4 regions of the Streptomyces sp. NPDC041068 genome follow, and region 3 is predicted to be linked to each of the others. Evidence: riboswitches for the same ligand, from Rfam matches in the RefSeq annotation. Region 3 holds a riboswitch; each other region holds the start of a gene.
What was found. A riboswitch is a leader RNA that binds a small molecule or an ion and turns the genes downstream of it on or off. The one in region 3 is predicted to bind cobalamin.

Region 1 (4,163 bases), on a different contig from region 3:
GCGCGCGGCCCGCACACCACCGGTGAGCTGGCCGCCGCCTGGGAACTCTCGCTGCCGGAGGTCTCCCGGCATCTCGCGGTCATGCGCCGTGCGGGCCTGCTCACGGCCCGGCGGGACGGCCGCTATGTCCGGCACACCCTCAACGTGCCCGATCTGACCGCGTTGGGGGCCGACCTGCTGGCGGCCGTACTGCGCTGAGCGGTACGGCCGCCGACGCCCTCACTGGGGCAAAGGGTTCAGCGTCCGGTCCTACTTCGTCTGCTTCCCGACCCGCAGTTCCTCACGGACCGTGCGGGCGGCCGTGACCAGGCTGTCGAGCGATGCGCTGGTCTCGGGCCAGCCGCGGGTCTTCAGGCCGCAGTCGGGGTTCACCCACAGCCGCTCGGCGGGAATGGCCTCCAGGCCCGCGCGCAGCAGCTCGGCCGCTTCCTGCGCGCTGGGAACGCGCGGGGAGTGGATGTCGTAGACGCCGGGTCCCGCCTCGCGCGGGTAGCCGTGGGCGGCCAGTTCACGGGCGACCTGCATGTGCGAGCGGGCCGCCTCCAGGCTGATCACGTCGGCGTCGAGGTCGTCGATGGCCTGGACGATGTCCCCGAACTCCGCGTAACACATGTGGGTGTGGATCTGCGTGTCCGGGCGCACGCCGCTGGTGCTGAGCCGGAAGGCGTCCGTGGCCCACTCCAGGTAGGCCGGGCGGTCGGCAGCCCGCAGGGGCAGCGTCTCGCGCAGGGCGGGCTCGTCGACCTGGATCACCGAACTCCCGGAGGTCTCCAGGTCGTTCACCTCGTCGCGCAGGGCGAGGGCGACCTGACGCGCGGTGTCGCCGAGCGGCTGGTCGTCGCGGACGAAGGACCAGGCGAGCATGGTGACGGGACCGGTGAGCATGCCCTTGACCGGGCGTCCCGTCAGGGACTGGGCATACGTCGTCCAGCGCACCGTCATGGGCTCCGGGCGGGAGATGTCGCCCGCGAGGATCGGCGGGCGGACGTAGCGCGTGCCGTAGGACTGGACCCAGCCGTGCTGCGTGGCGAGGTAGCCGGTGAGCTGCTCGGCGAAGTACTGGACCATGTCGTTGCGTTCGGCCTCGCCGTGCACGAGGACGTCGAGACCGGCCTTCTCCTGGAAGGAGATGACTTCCTGGATCTCGGCCCTGATGCGTTCCTCGTAGCCGGCCGTGTCGATCCGGCCCGCGCGCAGGTCGGCGCGGGCGGTGCGCAGTTCGCCGGTCTGCGGGAAGGACCCGATGGTCGTGGTCGGCAGCAGGGGCAGGCCGAGGTGGGCCCGCTGGGCCGCGGCCCGTTCGGCGTACGGCTGGGAGCGGCGGGAGTCGGCCTCGGTGACGCCTGCGGCGCGGTCGCGCACGGCGGGGTCGCGGGTGATCGGCGAGCCCGCGCGCGAGGCCAGGTCGGCGCGGTTGGCGGCCAGTTCGGCGGCGATCGTGTCGGTGCCCTGGGCGAGGCCCTTGGCGAGCGCGACGATCTCGGTGGTCTTCTGGCGGGCGAAGGCGAGCCAGCGCAGGATCTGCGGCTCGATGTCCCGCTCGGCCGTGGCGTCGATGGGCACGTGCAGCAGGGAGCAGGACGCCGACACGTCGACCCGGTCGGCGAGACCGAGCAGGGTACCGAGGGTGGCCAGGGACTTCTCCAGGTCGTTGACCCAGATGTTGCGGCCGTTGACCACACCGGCGACCAGCCGCTTGTCGGGCAGTCCGCCGACTTCGGCCAGGGCGTCCAGGTTGGCGGCGCCGGCCTCGGTGAAGTCCAGGGCGAGGCCTTCGACCGGGGCCTTGGCGAGCACGGGCAGCGCCTCGCCGAGCCGCCCGAAGTACGTCGCCACCAGCAGCTTCGACCGGTCGGTGAGCGCGCCCAGGTCGCGGTAGGCGCGCGCGGCGGCGTTCAGCTCGGCCGGGGTGCGGTCCTGGACGAGGGCGGGCTCGTCCAGCTGAACCCACTCCGCGCCCGCCGCGCGCAGGTCGGCGAGGACCTCCGCGTACACCGGCAGGAGCCGGTCCAGGAGGGTGAGCGGGTCGAAGTCCGCGGCGACACCCGGGGCGGGCTTGGCGAGCAGGAGGTAGGTGACCGGGCCGACCAGGACGGGCCGGGCGGTCAGGCCGAGGGCGAGGGCCTCCTTGAACTCGGAGACCTGCTTGGTGGAGTCGGCCGTGAACACGGTGTCCGGGCCCAACTCGGGGACGAGGTAGTGGTAGTTGGTGTCGAACCACTTGGTCATTTCCAGCGGCGCCACGTCCTGGGTGCCGCGGGCCATGGCGAAGTAGCCGTCCAGGGGGGACGCGTCCACGGCGGCACGGTGGCGCGCGGGGATCGCGCCGACCATGACAGTGGTGTCCAGGACGTGGTCGTAGTAGGAGAAGTCGCCGGTGGGCACTTCGTGGATGCCGGCCTCGGCCAGCTGCCGCCAGTTCCTGCCGCGGAGTTCGGCGGCGGTGGACCGGAGGGCGTCGGCGGTGACGCGGCCCTTCCAGTAGCCCTCGACGGCCTTCTTCAGTTCGCGGTTCTGGCCCTGGCGGGGGTAGCCGTACACGGTGGCCCGTGCTGCCGCGGCTGCGGTCTTGCCGGTCACGGAGATCTCCTTCGCGAGATGAATCCCTGAGATCCCGGCGACGGGACGCGAGCGCGAAGGGGTGACGAATCGGGCGGGTACGGCCTCGCGCGGCAAGGCGCGGTCGTCCGCCTGATATGTACGCCGACCCGCCCACGAGGTCACCGGGATGTCCGCGCACGGGTGGTCCGCGCACGGGCAGTTGGCAGGTCTTCGGACTCGCGGGCACGTCTCGTCGTACGAGACACCTAGTGGCCGTCGCTTCCCAGGCCCTGTCTGTCGGACCCAGTGCGTATGACGGCGGTCGTTCCCGCTCACCGCTGCGGGGCAGTCCCGGATTCCCACCGGGTTCCCTCTTGCGACGCGTCCCGCCTGGCTGACGGGGCGAACCAGCTGCGTGGATCAGCCTATCGGACATCGCCGCACGTGACGACGTCAGTCTTCGCCGTACACGTGGAAGCCGCGCCTTGTCTTCCGGCCCAACAACCCAGCCTCCACCATCCGTTGCAGCAGCGGCGGCGGGGCGTACAAGGGCTCGCGGAACTCCTCGTACAGCGATTCGGCGATCGAGGCGACGGTGTCCAGGCCGATCAGGTCCGCGAGCCTCAGCGGGCCCAGCGGATGGGCGCAGCCCAGTTCCATGCCGGTGTCGATGTCCTGGGCGGTGGCGAAGCCGGACTCCGCCATGCGGATCGCCGACAGGAGGTACGGGATCAGCAGGGCGTTGACGACGAAGCCCGACCGGTCACGGGAGCGGATGACGCTCTTGCCCAGCGTCGAGGCCGCGAACTCCTCGGCGCGGCGCGCGGTTTCGGGGGCGGTGTGCAGGGAGGTGACGAGCTCCACCAGGGGCAGCACCGGCACCGGGTTGAAGAAATGCAGGCCCACGACCCGGTCCGCGCGGGTGGTCGCCATGCCGAGCCGCATCACGGGGAGCGAGGAGGTGTTGGTCGCGAGGATCGCGTCCGGGTCCTCGACGATCTTGTCGAGGGCGGCGAAGACCTCGGTCTTGGCGTCCTGGTTCTCCACGACGGCCTCGACGACCAGCTGGCGGTCGGCCAGGTCCTCCAGGCTGCCGGTGAACATCATGCGGGCGAACGCGTCCCGTGCCGCGTCCTCGGCAAGCTTGCCGCGCCGCACGGCGCGTGCCAGCGACGCCTCGACGCGCCCGCGTGCGGCGAGGGCCGCCACGGCGTCCGCCTCGCACACCACGGTGTCCAGGCCCGCTCGCGCGCACACCTCGGCTATGCCTGCGCCCATCTGTCCGCCGCCGACCACGCCGACGCGTCGAATGGCCTCGCTCATGCCTGTGCCTCCGCTTGCCGCACGAGATGCCGGGAGTAGGCATCGGGGGTGAAGAACAGCGGCAACTCGCCGCTGAGGGTGGTGCGTTCGAAGAGCGCTCGGATGTCGTCGAGGGGCGCCCAGGGGTACGCGGCACCCAGGGCGGCGAGCTCGTCGTCGAGCAGGCGTCGCACCGTTTCGCGCTCGATGACGCGGTGCCGCAGCCACTGCCAGATCTGCACGCGGGCGATCTCCGCGGTCGCCGCGTCCTCCATCAGTCCGTCCAGGGCGACGGCGCCCTGCCCGCGCAGCCAGGCGGC
Region 2 (4,163 bases), on a different contig from region 3:
ACGGGATCTATCTGATCGTCGCCTGACGAGGGCCCGGCACGGGCTCACAGCAAAAACGCGCAACGCGCGCGGGGCCGGGAAGCACATCGCTTCCCGGCCCCGCGCGCGTTCTGCGTCTCCCGGCGCTCCCGTGACTCCAGAGAAACGACACATGTCAGATTGGTGTGAGCTCTTGGCTCTGGGCGGAGAGCGCATAGCATACTGCTGACGGCTTCCTGATAGGGTCCGTAAGCATATGGCGTATCGCCAGGCTTACTACAGGACCCCGTTCGACGGAAGAAGGAGCAGGATGCCCAGGGCTGTTGACCCGAGTCTCAATCGACGCAGGCTCCGAATCGAGTTGCGCAAGGCCCGCGAGAAGGCCGGACTGACCCAGCGCGAGGCATCCGACGCCTTGGAGTGGTCCCTTTCCAAGATCATTCGTATCGAGGCGGGCACCGTCAGTGTCTCCGTGACCGATCTGCGCGCACTGCTGCAGCACTACCGCGTGGACTCCCCCGAACTCGTCGCCGAACTGGAGGAGGCGGCCCGAGGATCGAAGGGGCAGAGCTGGTGGACGGACTTCTCCGACGTCCTCAACCCGACCTTCACGCAGTACCTGGGGTATGAGAGCGCCGCCAACTCCATCCGCACCTACCACCCGATCGTGATGCCCGGCTATCTGCAGACGGAGGACTACGCCGAGGCGCTGCTCGCGCCCCGCGTCCCCGAGGAGCGCGCCCGGCGCGTGGTCGAACTGCGGACGGCCCGCCAGGAGCGCCTCTTCGAAGGCGACGACACCCCCGAGACGTTCCTGATCGTGGACGAGGCGGCCCTGCGACGTCGCATCGGCACACCCGCGGTGATGCGCCATCAGCTCCAGCACCTCAAGGAGATGATGGAGCTCCCCCGAGTGACCGTCCAGATCCTCCCTTTCTCCGCAGGCGCGCACTACAGCACCCTGGGCAGCTTCGTCCTCCTCGGCTTCAAGGACGACGACGACCTGCTGTGGGTGGAGCACGCGGCGGGCTCGCTCGCCATTCGCGACGATCACGCGCTCCTGGCCCGGTACCAGGAGTGCTTCGGCACCATCAACGACCTCGCGCTCAGCGATGACGACGCGATCCGCTTCATCGACCGGGTCGCCGCCGAGGACTTCGCCACCAGTTAGGCCTGGGAGCAGGGAGCTGCCAGGCACGCAGGGAGGGACGATGCCGCCCACCGGACCGAGCGGTTGGAGTGCCGTACGGGACTGGTTCCGCACGGTCTTCCAGGGGGCGGAGGTGGCGGAGGACGATCGTCCGCCTGCGCTGTCGGACAACGACCTGCGGGGCCTGGTGATCAAGGAGGAGGAGACCACCGATCGCTACCTCAAGCTGTTGGCTGCCGAGCAGGAGCTTGAGATGGGCATGGAAAAGGCGCACTCAGACAACGCGATAGCCCGGTTCAAGGTCGCGATGCTCTGGGGTGGCTGCGCCGTGGTCCTCGTGATCCTCGCCCTCGCCCTGCTCGTCCACGCCGCACGTGGCGTGCGGGTCAGTCTTCCCAAGGGCGTGTGGATGCCCCTCAGCATCGTCGGCGCCGCCCTGCTCACCTGGGCAGGGCGGCGACTCGGAGCGTTCCTCCGTGGCCGTGCCGCCACCCGGCTCAACCGTGGTCCCGCTCCCGGCGACGCCCCTGGCTCACCAGACGAACGGACTCCGCGCGGTACGCCCTGACCGGGCCGTACCCCGCCGACCACAGTCCGATGGCCAGGGCGACCACAGCCGCCGTCACCAGCCATACGACGAGTTTGCCGCGGGATCCGTCCACCAGCAGCGAGGCCGCCGCCCCCACGACATTCGCCAACAAGCCGCACAGCAGGGAGTACCCCCAAGGAGAGGCGCCGTCGAGATGCGGCGTTCCCCTCCCTTCACCGACGCTCATCGACCTCTCCCCCGTTCAGGCCCGGACGCTATGCGCCGTGGAAACTCCCGGACTTGAGAGCGGTGAGCAGGCCGCGCCACGCGCCGCGGGAGAAGGCAAGCCTTGCCGCATCCGGATCCTTGGAGTCACGAACCATCACCCCCTCCCCGGCGAAACGCACGGCCACGCACTCGTTCCCATTCTCCGAGCGACTGCTCGTGCGCCACTGCTGCGCGGATGGGCCCCCGTCGACCACGCATACCTCCTCAGATCGAGAGGCGGCGTCCACTGGGGCGTCCCACCGTGACCGACGACCCTAGCGCCGTCACACACCGCAGCACAGGGCGCCGGGACGAACGGCCTCACATGTCCGAAACCAGGCAGCTGCCGTGCTTCTGCCGCTCTCCGATTCTCGTTTTCAGACTAGGGCGGGCGGATCCGATCGGCCAGAGGCAATCCGGTCCCGTGTGGGTCCCAACACACTCTCCCGCCGCAGGTCAACGGCGAGTTGACGGGCGTTCGCGGGGCGTGGTGGACTGCCGGGGCCAACTACGGCGGCAGAAGAGGAAGCCGGTGCGAATCCGGCGCGGTCCCGCCACTGTCATCGGGGAGACGCTCCCCGCAAGCCAGGAACTCTCGCCGCCGCATCACGTCGAACCAGGGCGCGGACACCCTGAGTGAGGACATATCGCCATGCTCGGCCGCCCGGTGCCGGTTCCCTTCCTGAGTACGAGTTCTCTCCTCAGTACGGCTGCGGGCTGAGCCCGTGAGTGCCGATCGCGACTTCGCGTACGGCGCCGCCGCCGGCCTCATCGGCGACCTGCTGCTCGGCGATCCCCGCCGGGGGCATCCGGTCGCCGCGTTCGGGCGTGCCGCGGGTGCCGTCGAGCGGGTGCTGTGGCGTGACCACCGCGGGTGGGGCGCGCTGCACGCCGTGGTGTGCGCCGGAGGCGCGGCGGGTGCCGCCGCCCTCGCTTCTTCTCTCGTACGCCGTTCACGCGCCGGATCCGTCGCGCTGACCGCCGCCGCGACCTGGTCCGTGGTCGGCGGGACCTCCCTCGGGCGTGAGGCGCGGGCCATCGGCGGGGCCCTTGAGGCCGGGGACATCGAGGTCGCCCGGGAGCGGCTGCCGCATCTGTGCGGGCGGGATCCGCAGGCCCTGGACGCGGACGGGATCGCGCGGGCCGTGGTCGAGTCCGTCGCCGAGAACACGTCCGACGCGGTGGTCGGGGCGTTGGTGTGGGGTGCGGTGGGCGGGGTTCCCGGGCTTGTCGGGTTCCGGGCCGTGAACACGTTGGACGCCATGGTGGGGCACAAGTCGGCGCGGTATCGGCGGTACGGGTGGGCTGCCGCCCGGCTGGACGATGTTCTCGGGTGGCCGGGGGCGCGGCTCACCGCGGTGCTGGCGGCTGCCGCCGGGGACTCGCCGCGGGGGGCCCTGCGGTCCTGGCGGGCGGATGCGGCGAAGCATCCGAGTCCCAATGCCGGGCCCGTCGAGGCGTCTTTCGCGGGGGCGCTGGGGGTTCGGCTCGGGGGGACGCTTTCTTATGGGGGTCGGGTTGAGCATCGGCCTGTTCTGAATGGGGACGGGCGCGATGTGCGGGTCGAGGACATCGAGCGGGCTGTGAAGCTTTCTCGGCGGGTGAGCTGGCTGGCTCTCGGAGTCGCGGTTGCTGCTCGGCTGACACGGCGCCCGGCGGTTGGGGCTGTGCCCACCCGTTCCGCCCTGCGGAACGGGTGGGCACAGCCGGGGCGGCCAGGACGGCCAGAGCGGCCAGAGTGGTCCGGACAGCCAGGACCAGCACAGCCAGGACCAGGACAGTCGCGTCAGTCTGGGAGATATTCATGAGTGGTGGGCTGCTTGTTGCTGGGACCACCTCCGATGCCGGGAAGAGTGTCGTCACCGCCGGGATCTGCCGGTGGTTGGTGCGCAAGGGTGTGTCCGTCGCGCCCTTCAAGGCGCAGAACATGTCCCTCAATTCCTTCGTCACGCGCGAAGGTGCCGAGATCGGGCGGGCGCAGGCCATGCAGGCGCAGGCCGCCCGTGTCGAGCCGAGCGCGCTGATGAACCCCGTACTGCTCAAGCCCGGCAGCGACCGGTCGAGTCAGGTCGTGCTCATGGGGAAGCCCGTGGGCGAGATGAGCGCGCGCGGCTATCACGGGGGGCGTCAGGCGGCGCTGCTCGACACCGTCGTGGGATGCCTGGAGGAGCTTCGGGGCAGCTATGACGCCGTGATCTGTGAGGGAGCGGGCAGTCCCGCCGAGATCAATCTGCGGCG
Region 3 (4,163 bases):
CGAGGCGAGCATGATGCGCTCGGCGATGCGCGTCGAAAGGGCGCGGGCCTCGGGGGAGTCGAAGGGCAGCTTCAGCTGGAAGAAGACGTCCTGCAGACCCATGGCGCCCAGGCCCACCGGACGCCACTTGGCGTTGGAGCGGCCGGCCTGCTCGGTCGGGTAGAAGTTGATGTCCACGACGCGGTCGAGGAAGGTCACCGCGGTGCGGACGGTCTCGTCGAGCCGCTCCCAGTCGATGTCCCCGTCGACCACGAAGGCGCCGAGGTTGACCGAGCCGAGGTTGCAGACGGCCGTCTCCCCGTCGTCCGTCACCTCCAGGATCTCCGTGCAGAGGTTGGAGGAGTGCACCGTGTGGCCGGGCTCCGCCGTCTGGTTGGCGGTGCGGTTGGCGGCGTCCTTGAAGGTCATCCAGCCGTTGCCGGTCTGCGCGAGGGTGCGCATCATGCGGCCGTACAGGTCACGGGCCGGCATGGACTTCTTGGCGAGCCCGGCGGCCTCGGCCCTGCGGTAGGCGGCGTCGAACTCCTCGCCCCACAGGTCGACGAGCTCGGGCACGTCGGCCGGCGAGAACAGCGACCAGTCCTGGTCGGCGGCGACGCGGCGCATGAACTCGTCGGGGATCCAGTGCGCGAGGTTGAGGTTGTGCGTGCGGCGCGCGTCCTCACCGGTGTTGTCGCGCAGCTCCAGGAACTCCTCGATGTCGGAGTGCCAGGTCTCCAGGTAGACCGCGGCGGCGCCCTTGCGGCGCCCGCCCTGGTTCACGGCGGCGACCGAGGCGTCCAGGGTCTTCAGGAACGGCACGATGCCGTTGGAGTGCCCGTTCGTGCCGCGGATCAGCGAACCTCTGGAGCGGATGCGGGAGTACGAGAGTCCGATGCCGCCCGCGTGCTTGGACAGGCGCGCGACCTGGTGGTAGCGGTCGTAGATCGAGTCGAGCTCGTCCAGCGGGGAGTCGAGGAGGTAGCAGGAGGACATCTGCGGGTGCCGGGTGCCGGAGTTGAACAGCGTCGGCGAGGACGGCAGGTAGTCCAGGCGGCTCATCAGGCCGTACAGCGCGGCGACTTCGTCCACGGCGCGGGCGCTGCCGTCCTCCGCGAGGCCGCTCGCCACGCGCAGCATGAAGTGCTGCGGGGTCTCGATGACCTGCCGGGTGATCGGGTGGCGCAGGAGGTAGCGGCTGTGCAGGGTGCGCAGGCCGAAGTAGCCGAAGCGGAAGTCGGCGCCGTCCGCGAGCGCGTTGTCCACCAGGGCGTCGAGGCGGACCGCGTGCTCGGTCACGAAGGACGCGGTGCGGTCGGCGATCAGGCCCTCGCGGTGGCCGACCGCGATGGAGTCGGTGAAGGAGCGCACGCCCTGCGTCGCCGCCTCCTCGCGGATGCCGATCGACAGGAGCCGGGCCGCGAGCTTCGAGTACGCGGGGTCCTCGGAGATGAGCCCTGCGGCCGCCTCGGTGGCGAGCTCCCTCAGCTCGGCCTCGTCGGCGCGCGCCGACCGGCCGCGCAGGGCGGCGGCGGCGACCCGCCCCGGATCGGCGTCGGGGAGGTCGGCGGTGAGGTCGGTCAGGGTGCGCAGCAGCGCGGTCCCTGGCCCGTCGGTACCCTCGTCGGTCGGCGCGGTCTTCGCTGACGCAGGTTCGGCAGGCGCGATGGTCACGTGGCTCTCCCTCGCTCGGCTCTGGGCCTGGGGGAGGGGAACGGCACACACGGGCGCACCCGGGCAGGGCGGCTCACCGCGTCCACCGGCCCATTCCACGAGGCCCGGACGGTCGGCGCCCGGGCCGGGCGGCTCGGGCACACTGTCGGCAGGTCCTCGGACTTGCGGGTACGACAAAGACGTACACATACACCGTTGCGGGACAGTTCCGGACTTGCACCGGATTCCCCTGCGACGACAGCGAGCACGAGCATACATCTTGTGCCGGGTTTCTGAAGCAGGCCCACATCTTGTGTCGGTCGCGAGGGGCCGCCCGCCCGGCGCATGCTCCGAAACGTCAACTCGCGTACGCACGACGAAGGGCCGCCGGATCCTCCGGCGGCCCTTCGTCGGCCGTGAGCGGGGTGCGAGGTCAGTGGCCGGAGCCCGCTCCGACCTTGGGCAGCTCGGTCGAGACGCCCTTGTCGCCCGCGTCCGCGGTGTAGTCCTCGGGAGAGGTCTCGTCGACGCCCTCGGGGGCCTTCAGGGCCTTCAGGACGAAGGTCAGGACCACCGTCACGATCACGTTCAGGACGAACGCGGTCAGGCCGATGTAGCCGATCTCACCGATGCCCGGGATGGTGTCGGAGGAGCCGCCGAAGTGCTTCTGCGTGGGCGAGGCGACGCCGTACGCGGCCAGTGTGCCGTAGACCATGCCGACCGCCCATCCGGCGAGCAGTGCCCAGCGGTGGAACCACCGGGTGAACAGGCCGCCGACCAGCGCGGGCATCGTCTGCAGGATCCAGATGCCGCCCAGGAGCTGGAAGTTGATCGCGACCGTCTTGTCCATGCCGAGGACGAAGACGAGGGCGCCCACCTTCACCAGGAGCGAGACCAGCTTGGAGATCTTGGTCTCCTGCTCGGGCGTCGCGTCGGGCTTGATGAAGTCCTTGTAAATGTTGCGGGTGAACAGGTTCGCGGCCGCGATGGACATGATGGCGGCGGGCACGAGCGCGCCGATGCCGATCGCGGCGAAGGCCACGCCCGTGAACCAGTCGGGGAACATGTCCTCGAAGAGCTGCGGGATCGCCAGCTGGCCGTTGTCGACCTTGACCCCGGCCGCGATCGCCATGAAGCCGAGCAGCGCGAGCAGGCCCAGCATCAGCGAGTACAGCGGCAGGATCGTGGTGTTGCGGCGGATCACGTTGCGGTTCTTGGAGGAGAGCGTCGCGGTGATCGAGTGCGGGTACATGAACAGCGCGAGGGCCGAGCCGAGCGCGAGCGTCGCGTACGTCCACTGCCCGGCCTCGGGCGGCGCGAGGGCGCCGCGCGGCTTGCCGGTGTCCTCGTTGACCACGCCGAACGCCTCGCCCGCCTTGGCGAAGATGTCGTCGAAGCCGCCCAGCTCGATCGGGATGTAGATGATCGCGACGGCGATGACGAGATAGATCAGGCCGTCCTTCACGAACGCGATCAGGGCGGGCGCGCGCAGACCCGACGAGTACGTGTACGCGGCGAGCACCGCGAACGCGATCAGGAGCGGAAGGTCCTTGATGAACCAGTTGGTGTCGGGGCCGCCGCCGATGCCCATCACGTCCAGGACGGCCTGGATGCCGACCAGTTGGAGCGCGATGTACGGCATCGTGGCGAGGATGCCGGTGACCGCGACCGCCAGGGAGAGCCCCTTGGAGCCGAAGCGCCCGCGCACGAAGTCGGAGGTGGTCACATAGCCGTGCTTGTGCGAGACCGACCACAGGCGCGGCAGGAAGGTGAAGATCAGCGGGTAGACGAGGATCGTGTACGGCACGGCGAAGAAGCCGGCCGCTCCGGCCGCGTAGATCGCCGCGGGGACGGCGACGAAGGTGTACGCGGTGTAGAGGTCGCCGCCGAGCAGGAACCAGGTGACCCAGGTGCCGAACGACCGTCCGCCCAGGCCCCATTCGTCCAGGCTCTGGTCGTTCTCGGCCTTGCGCCAGCGGGCGGCGAGGAAGCCCATGACGGTGACCGCGACGAAGAAGAAGATGAAGACGCCGAGCGCGACGCCGTTGACGCCGTCGTTCATGACTTCGCGCCTTCCTTGCGGGCGCGCTGGTCACGCTGCCACAGCTTGTAGGCGATCATCGTGAGCGCCGTCGAGATGAGCACCCACAGCATCTGGTACCAGTAGAAGAACGGGATGCCTATGAAGGTCGGTTCGATCTTCGCGTACGAACTCACCCAGAGCATTGCCACGAAGGGTGCGACAAGGCAGGCTGCGATGACCACACGGACCGGCGTGACCACCGGTCTGTTCACTTCAGGCGCATCTGACATATCGCGGCTCCGTTCCCTCACTTATCCCATGCTTAACGTGCGGGAAATCTAAGCCACAGTCTCGCGGTTTGGAACCCCTGTCCGGATAACGGACAGGAGGAGTTGCCTGCTCAGCAGCAGCGGAACCCCTGTCTGGGGTCCGACTCCTCACGTTCCGTCCGCATCCGTTCAAATACGCGGCGGCTGGGGACAGTTGCCGCCGGATGCTCCCTGCGAAT
Region 4 (4,163 bases), on a different contig from region 3:
GCCGACAGGGAACAGGTCTGACCCGGCGTGCTGCCCATCGACGCGGCGGCGCACAGCAGTCACTGGCGCCGTCGTCACCCCGTCGACAAGGCCGTCCTCGGGCTCGGACTCACAGTCCTCGCGATCTCCCTGCCGCCCTGGCCGGGAGCCGCCCTGGTGGTGATCGCCGCCCTCGCCGTACTGCTGGGGCCCGCGGGCGTGCCGCCCCGCAAGCTGTGGCGCGCCTACCGCGTGCCGCTCGGCTTCTGCGTCACCGGCGCCCTGACCCTCCTCGTCCAACTCGGCGGTCCCGAGGGGTTCGTGGCGCTCGCCGGCGACGGCCCTGCACGCGCGGGCGGTCTGCTCCTGCGGACCTCCGCGGCCTCGCTCGGCGTGCTCCTCTTCGCCTTCACCACGCCGATGTCGGACCTGCTGCCCCGCCTGGTGAAGGCGGGCGTGCCCGCACCGGTCGTGGACGTGGCGCTGGTGACGTACCGGATGAGCTTCCTGCTCCTGGACTCCATGAGCCGCATCCGGCAGGCGCAGGCGGCCCGGCTCGGCCACACCACACGGGCCGCCACCTGGCGCTCGCTCGCGGGCCTCGGCGCCACCGCGTTCGTACGGGCCTTCGGCCGGGCGAGCCGGCTGCAGGCCGGGCTCGCCGGACGCGGCTACGACGGCACCCTGCGGGTCCTCGTGCCCGAGGCCCGGATCTCCCGGGCCTTCGTGGCCGCGAGCGCGGGCCTGCTCGTGGGCCTCGCGGCCCTCACCCTCGTACTCGAAAGGTTCCTTCCATGAGCGAGCCGCGTGCTCTTCGCGAGCCGGGCGCTCCCAGTGGGCCGAGCGACTCCCTGGTCTCCCTGCGTGCGGCTTCGTACGCGTACGAGGAAGGCCCCACCGTTCTGAGCGGCCTGGACTTCGACGTCGTGGAGGGCCGCGCCCTCGCGCTGCTCGGACGCAACGGCAGCGGCAAGACCACGCTGATGCGGCTGCTCAGCGGCGGACTGCGGCCGGACGAGGGCGAGTTGACGGTCGAGGGCGCCCGCGTGACATACGACCGCAAGGGTCTGACGCGGCTGCGCACCACGGTGCAGCTGGTCGTCCAGGACCCGGACGACCAGCTGTTCGCCGCTTCGGTCGAACAGGACGTGTCCTTCGGCCCTTTGAACCTGGGCCTGCCCGACGCCGAGGTCCGGGCGCGGGTCGCCGAGGCGCTCGCCGCGCTCGACATCACCGCCCTGACCGACCGCCCCACCCACCTGCTCTCCTACGGCCAGCGCAAGCGGACCGCGATCGCGGGCGCGGTGGCGATGCGTCCGCGCGTGCTGATCCTCGACGAGCCGACCGCGGGCCTGGACCCCGACGGCCAGGAGCGCCTCTTGACCACGCTGCAGCGCCTGCGGGACGCGGGGACCACCGTGGTCATGGCGACCCACGACGTGGACCTGGCCCTGCGCTGGGCCGACGACGCCGCGCTGCTCACGCCCTCCGGGGTGCGGACCGGACCGGTGGCCGAGATGCTGGCCCACCGAGATCTGCTGACGCAGGCGGGACTGCGCCTGCCGTGGGGGATCGCCGTCGCGGAGCTGCTGCGGGCGCACGGCCTCGTCCCCGGCGTCGGCGAAGGGCCGCGTACGCCGGAGGAGTTGGCGGTCCTCGCGGCGCGCGGCGTCCAGTGATCATGGTTACAGCCTGAAGGGGTGGCCGGTCCGGCCCGCCGGGCGTACTCTTCGCAAGGCTTCGTCTGTTGACGAAGTGACAACTGAATGCATGCGCGACTGGGGAAAGCCGGTGGGAATCCGGCACTGACCTGCAACCGTGAGCGGCGCTCGACGCCGTGAGTCGGATCGCCCGGCGCGCCATGTGCACTGCTTCTCTCTGTCATGGTCTGCAGCGTGGAGCCCTGAGCCCCCGGTTCGTCACGGGTGTCCTGGGTCCTTGCGCGGGCCCCGGCCCCGAAGGACCCGAAATGGCCCGCGCGATACGCATGTTCGCCGCCGCCCTCGGCCTGCTCCTGTCCGCCGTCGCCCTCGGCCTGGGCGCGGCACCGGACACGGCGCACGCCCTGGACGCAGGACGCGGCAGGGCCGGATTCTGTCCGAACGGGAACGGCGTGACCGTGGTGGTGGACTTCCGCGAGCTGGGCGGCAGGACCATCGTGCGCTGTGCGGTGGGCAGCCAGGCCAGCGGGCTCGCCGCGCTCAAGGCGGCCGGTTTCGACGTGACCGGCACCAACAGGTGGGGCGAGTCCTTCATCTGCCGTCTGGAGGGCAAGCCGGGTACCGATCGCGAGCCGTGCATCGACACCCCGCCGACCAAGGCGTACTGGTCCTACTGGCACGCCCCCAACGGCGGTGCCTGGACCTACAGCCAGCAGGGCGCGACCTACCGCACCCCGCCGACCGGCAGTTTCGAGGGCTGGTCGTTCTCCTACAACCGCGAGGCGGACGAGGCGCCTTCGCCCCGGGTGGCGCCTCAGCGGCCCGCGGGTGGCGGTTCCGGTTCGGGCGGCGGGTCCGGTTCCGGTTCCGGTTCGGGTTCCGGTTCGGGAGGCTCCGGTGGACCCGGAGGCTCCGGCTCCATCGGCGGAGGCAGCAATTCCGGTGGGGGAGCGGGCGGTTCACAGAACGGCGGAACCGGAGCGGGCGACACGCTGCCCGGCACGGTCGCGGGCCTCGGACAGGACGCCAAGCCCCAGGACGGCGACCTGCCCGACGAGCACGAGGAGAAGGGCAAGAAGAAGGACAAGGGGAAGGACGAGGACGAGGACGGCAAGGAGAAGGGCAAGGACGGCAAGGAGAAGTCCGCCGATGCCACCCCGTCCGCGTCCGGTTCGCCGAACCCGGTGATCACCCCGAGCGAGGCCGCCGACTGGACGGGCGGCGACGACAAGCGCACCGTCGAGGCCGCCGGTTCCTCGGGCGCCCCGACCGGCACCCTGCTCGGCATCGCAGCCGCCGTACTGCTCGCCTCCGGCGCCGGTTTCACGGCATGGCGCCGCAAGCGCACGGCCCGCGCGGACACCACCACGTGACCGCCGACCTCGGGTGGCGCCGCGTGACTGCCGATCTTGGCTGGCGCCGCGTGATGGTCGCTCTCGGGCGGCGCCGCGTGGCCGCAGTGCTGGAACGGGGGCGCGAGAATTCCGCTCCCGGACGGCGCCGCGATGCCTCCGCCCCCGGGCGGCGCCGTGTGACCGCAGCCCTCGAACGGCGCCGCGAGACCCCGGGCCCCGGGCGCCGCCGTGAGAACCCGATCAGGTGGCGCTCGCTGCCGCGTGCCGTGCATCCGGGTGCCTGGTGGTTGTGGGCGCTCGGTATGGCCGCCGCGGCGAGTCGTACCGCCAATCCCGTGCTCCTTGTGATGATCCTCGCCGTCGTGGCCTTCGTCGTGGTGCGCAGGCGCGGGGACGCGCCCTGGGCCCTGGCGTTCCGGATGTATCTGGTCCTCGGTGCGTTCATCGTGACCATGCGCGTGGTGTTCCGGATCGTCTTCGGCGGCGGCCAGGGCGGCACCGTCCTGTTCACGCTGCCGCAGGTCACCCTGCCCGAAGCGGCCGCGGGCATCCGCCTGTTGGGCCCCGTCGCCGCCGAACAGCTGCTCGGCGGTCTGTACGACGGGCTGCGCCTGGCCACCATGGTCATCTGCATCGGGGCGGCGAACGCGCTCGCCAACCCCAAGCGGATGCTCAAGGCATTGCCGGGAGCCCTGTACGAGGTCGGCACGTCCGTCGTCGTCACCCTGACCGTCGCGCCCCAGCTCGTCGAGAGCGTGCAGCGGGTGCGCAGGGCCCGGCGGCTGCGCGGCGGCGCGGCCAAGGGCGTCGGCGCGCTGCGCGGCATCGTCGTCCCGGTCCTGGAGGACGCGATGAACCGCTCCCTGGCCCTGGCCGCAGCGATGGCATCGCACGGCTACGGCCACACCGGCCGCCTCGCCCCGCGCACCCGGCTGCTCACCGGCGCCCTCGTGGTGGGCGGGCTGCTCGGCGTCTGCGCGGGCCTGTACGGGGCGATGGGCGCGAGCACACCCCCCTACCTGGGAACGCCCCTGCTCCTGGCGGGACTTGCCCTCGCCGGTGCCGGATTCGTGCTCGGCGGCCGACGGGTGCGGCGCAGCACGTACCGGCCCGACCGGTGGCAGTCGGCCGAAGTCCTGGTGTGCGCCTGCGGGTTGGCCGCAGCCGT

Region 1: linked by a shared signal. The riboswitch ahead of metE (5-methyltetrahydropteroyltriglutamate--homocysteine S-methyltransferase) and the one ahead of AB0B50_RS10875 (ribonucleoside-diphosphate reductase subunit alpha) in region 3 are both predicted to bind cobalamin.
Region 2: linked by a shared signal. The riboswitch ahead of AB0B50_RS24510 (cobalamin biosynthesis protein) and the one ahead of AB0B50_RS10875 (ribonucleoside-diphosphate reductase subunit alpha) in region 3 are both predicted to bind cobalamin.
Region 4: linked by a shared signal. The riboswitch ahead of AB0B50_RS27515 (hypothetical protein) and the one ahead of AB0B50_RS10875 (ribonucleoside-diphosphate reductase subunit alpha) in region 3 are both predicted to bind cobalamin.

The regions. Positions count from the first base shown of each region.
Region 1 covers NZ_JBEZCG010000012.1:211,961-216,123, reverse strand. The annotation lists gene AB0B50_RS27610 (helix-turn-helix domain-containing protein) at 1-198, shown strand, start outside; gene metE (5-methyltetrahydropteroyltriglutamate--homocysteine S-methyltransferase) at 250-2,580, opposite strand; cobalamin riboswitch at 2,746-2,968, opposite strand; gene AB0B50_RS27600 (3-hydroxybutyryl-CoA dehydrogenase) at 2,995-3,864, opposite strand; gene aceB (malate synthase A) at 3,861-4,163, opposite strand, start outside.
Region 2 covers NZ_JBEZCG010000010.1:333,560-337,722, reverse strand. The annotation lists gene AB0B50_RS24530 (hypothetical protein) at 1-26, shown strand, start outside; gene AB0B50_RS24525 (helix-turn-helix transcriptional regulator) at 290-1,150, shown strand; gene AB0B50_RS24520 (hypothetical protein) at 1,191-1,697, shown strand; gene AB0B50_RS24515 (DUF397 domain-containing protein) at 1,934-2,140, opposite strand; cobalamin riboswitch at 2,408-2,540, shown strand; gene AB0B50_RS24510 (cobalamin biosynthesis protein) at 2,651-3,733, shown strand; gene AB0B50_RS24505 (cobyric acid synthase) at 3,730-4,163, shown strand, end outside.
Region 3 covers NZ_JBEZCG010000004.1:210,887-215,049, forward strand. The annotation lists gene AB0B50_RS10875 (ribonucleoside-diphosphate reductase subunit alpha) at 1-1,653, opposite strand, end outside; cobalamin riboswitch at 1,783-1,924, opposite strand; gene mctP (monocarboxylate uptake permease MctP) at 2,066-3,694, opposite strand; gene AB0B50_RS10885 (DUF3311 domain-containing protein) at 3,691-3,945, opposite strand; gene AB0B50_RS10890 (YbdD/YjiX family protein) at 4,056-4,163, opposite strand, start outside.
Region 4 covers NZ_JBEZCG010000012.1:188,918-193,080, forward strand. The annotation lists gene AB0B50_RS27500 (energy-coupling factor ABC transporter substrate-binding protein) at 1-21, shown strand, start outside; gene cbiQ (cobalt ECF transporter T component CbiQ) at 28-777, shown strand; gene AB0B50_RS27510 (ATP-binding cassette domain-containing protein) at 774-1,658, shown strand; cobalamin riboswitch at 1,704-1,853, shown strand; gene AB0B50_RS27515 (hypothetical protein) at 1,949-3,013, shown strand; gene AB0B50_RS27520 (CbiQ family ECF transporter T component) at 3,037-4,163, shown strand, end outside.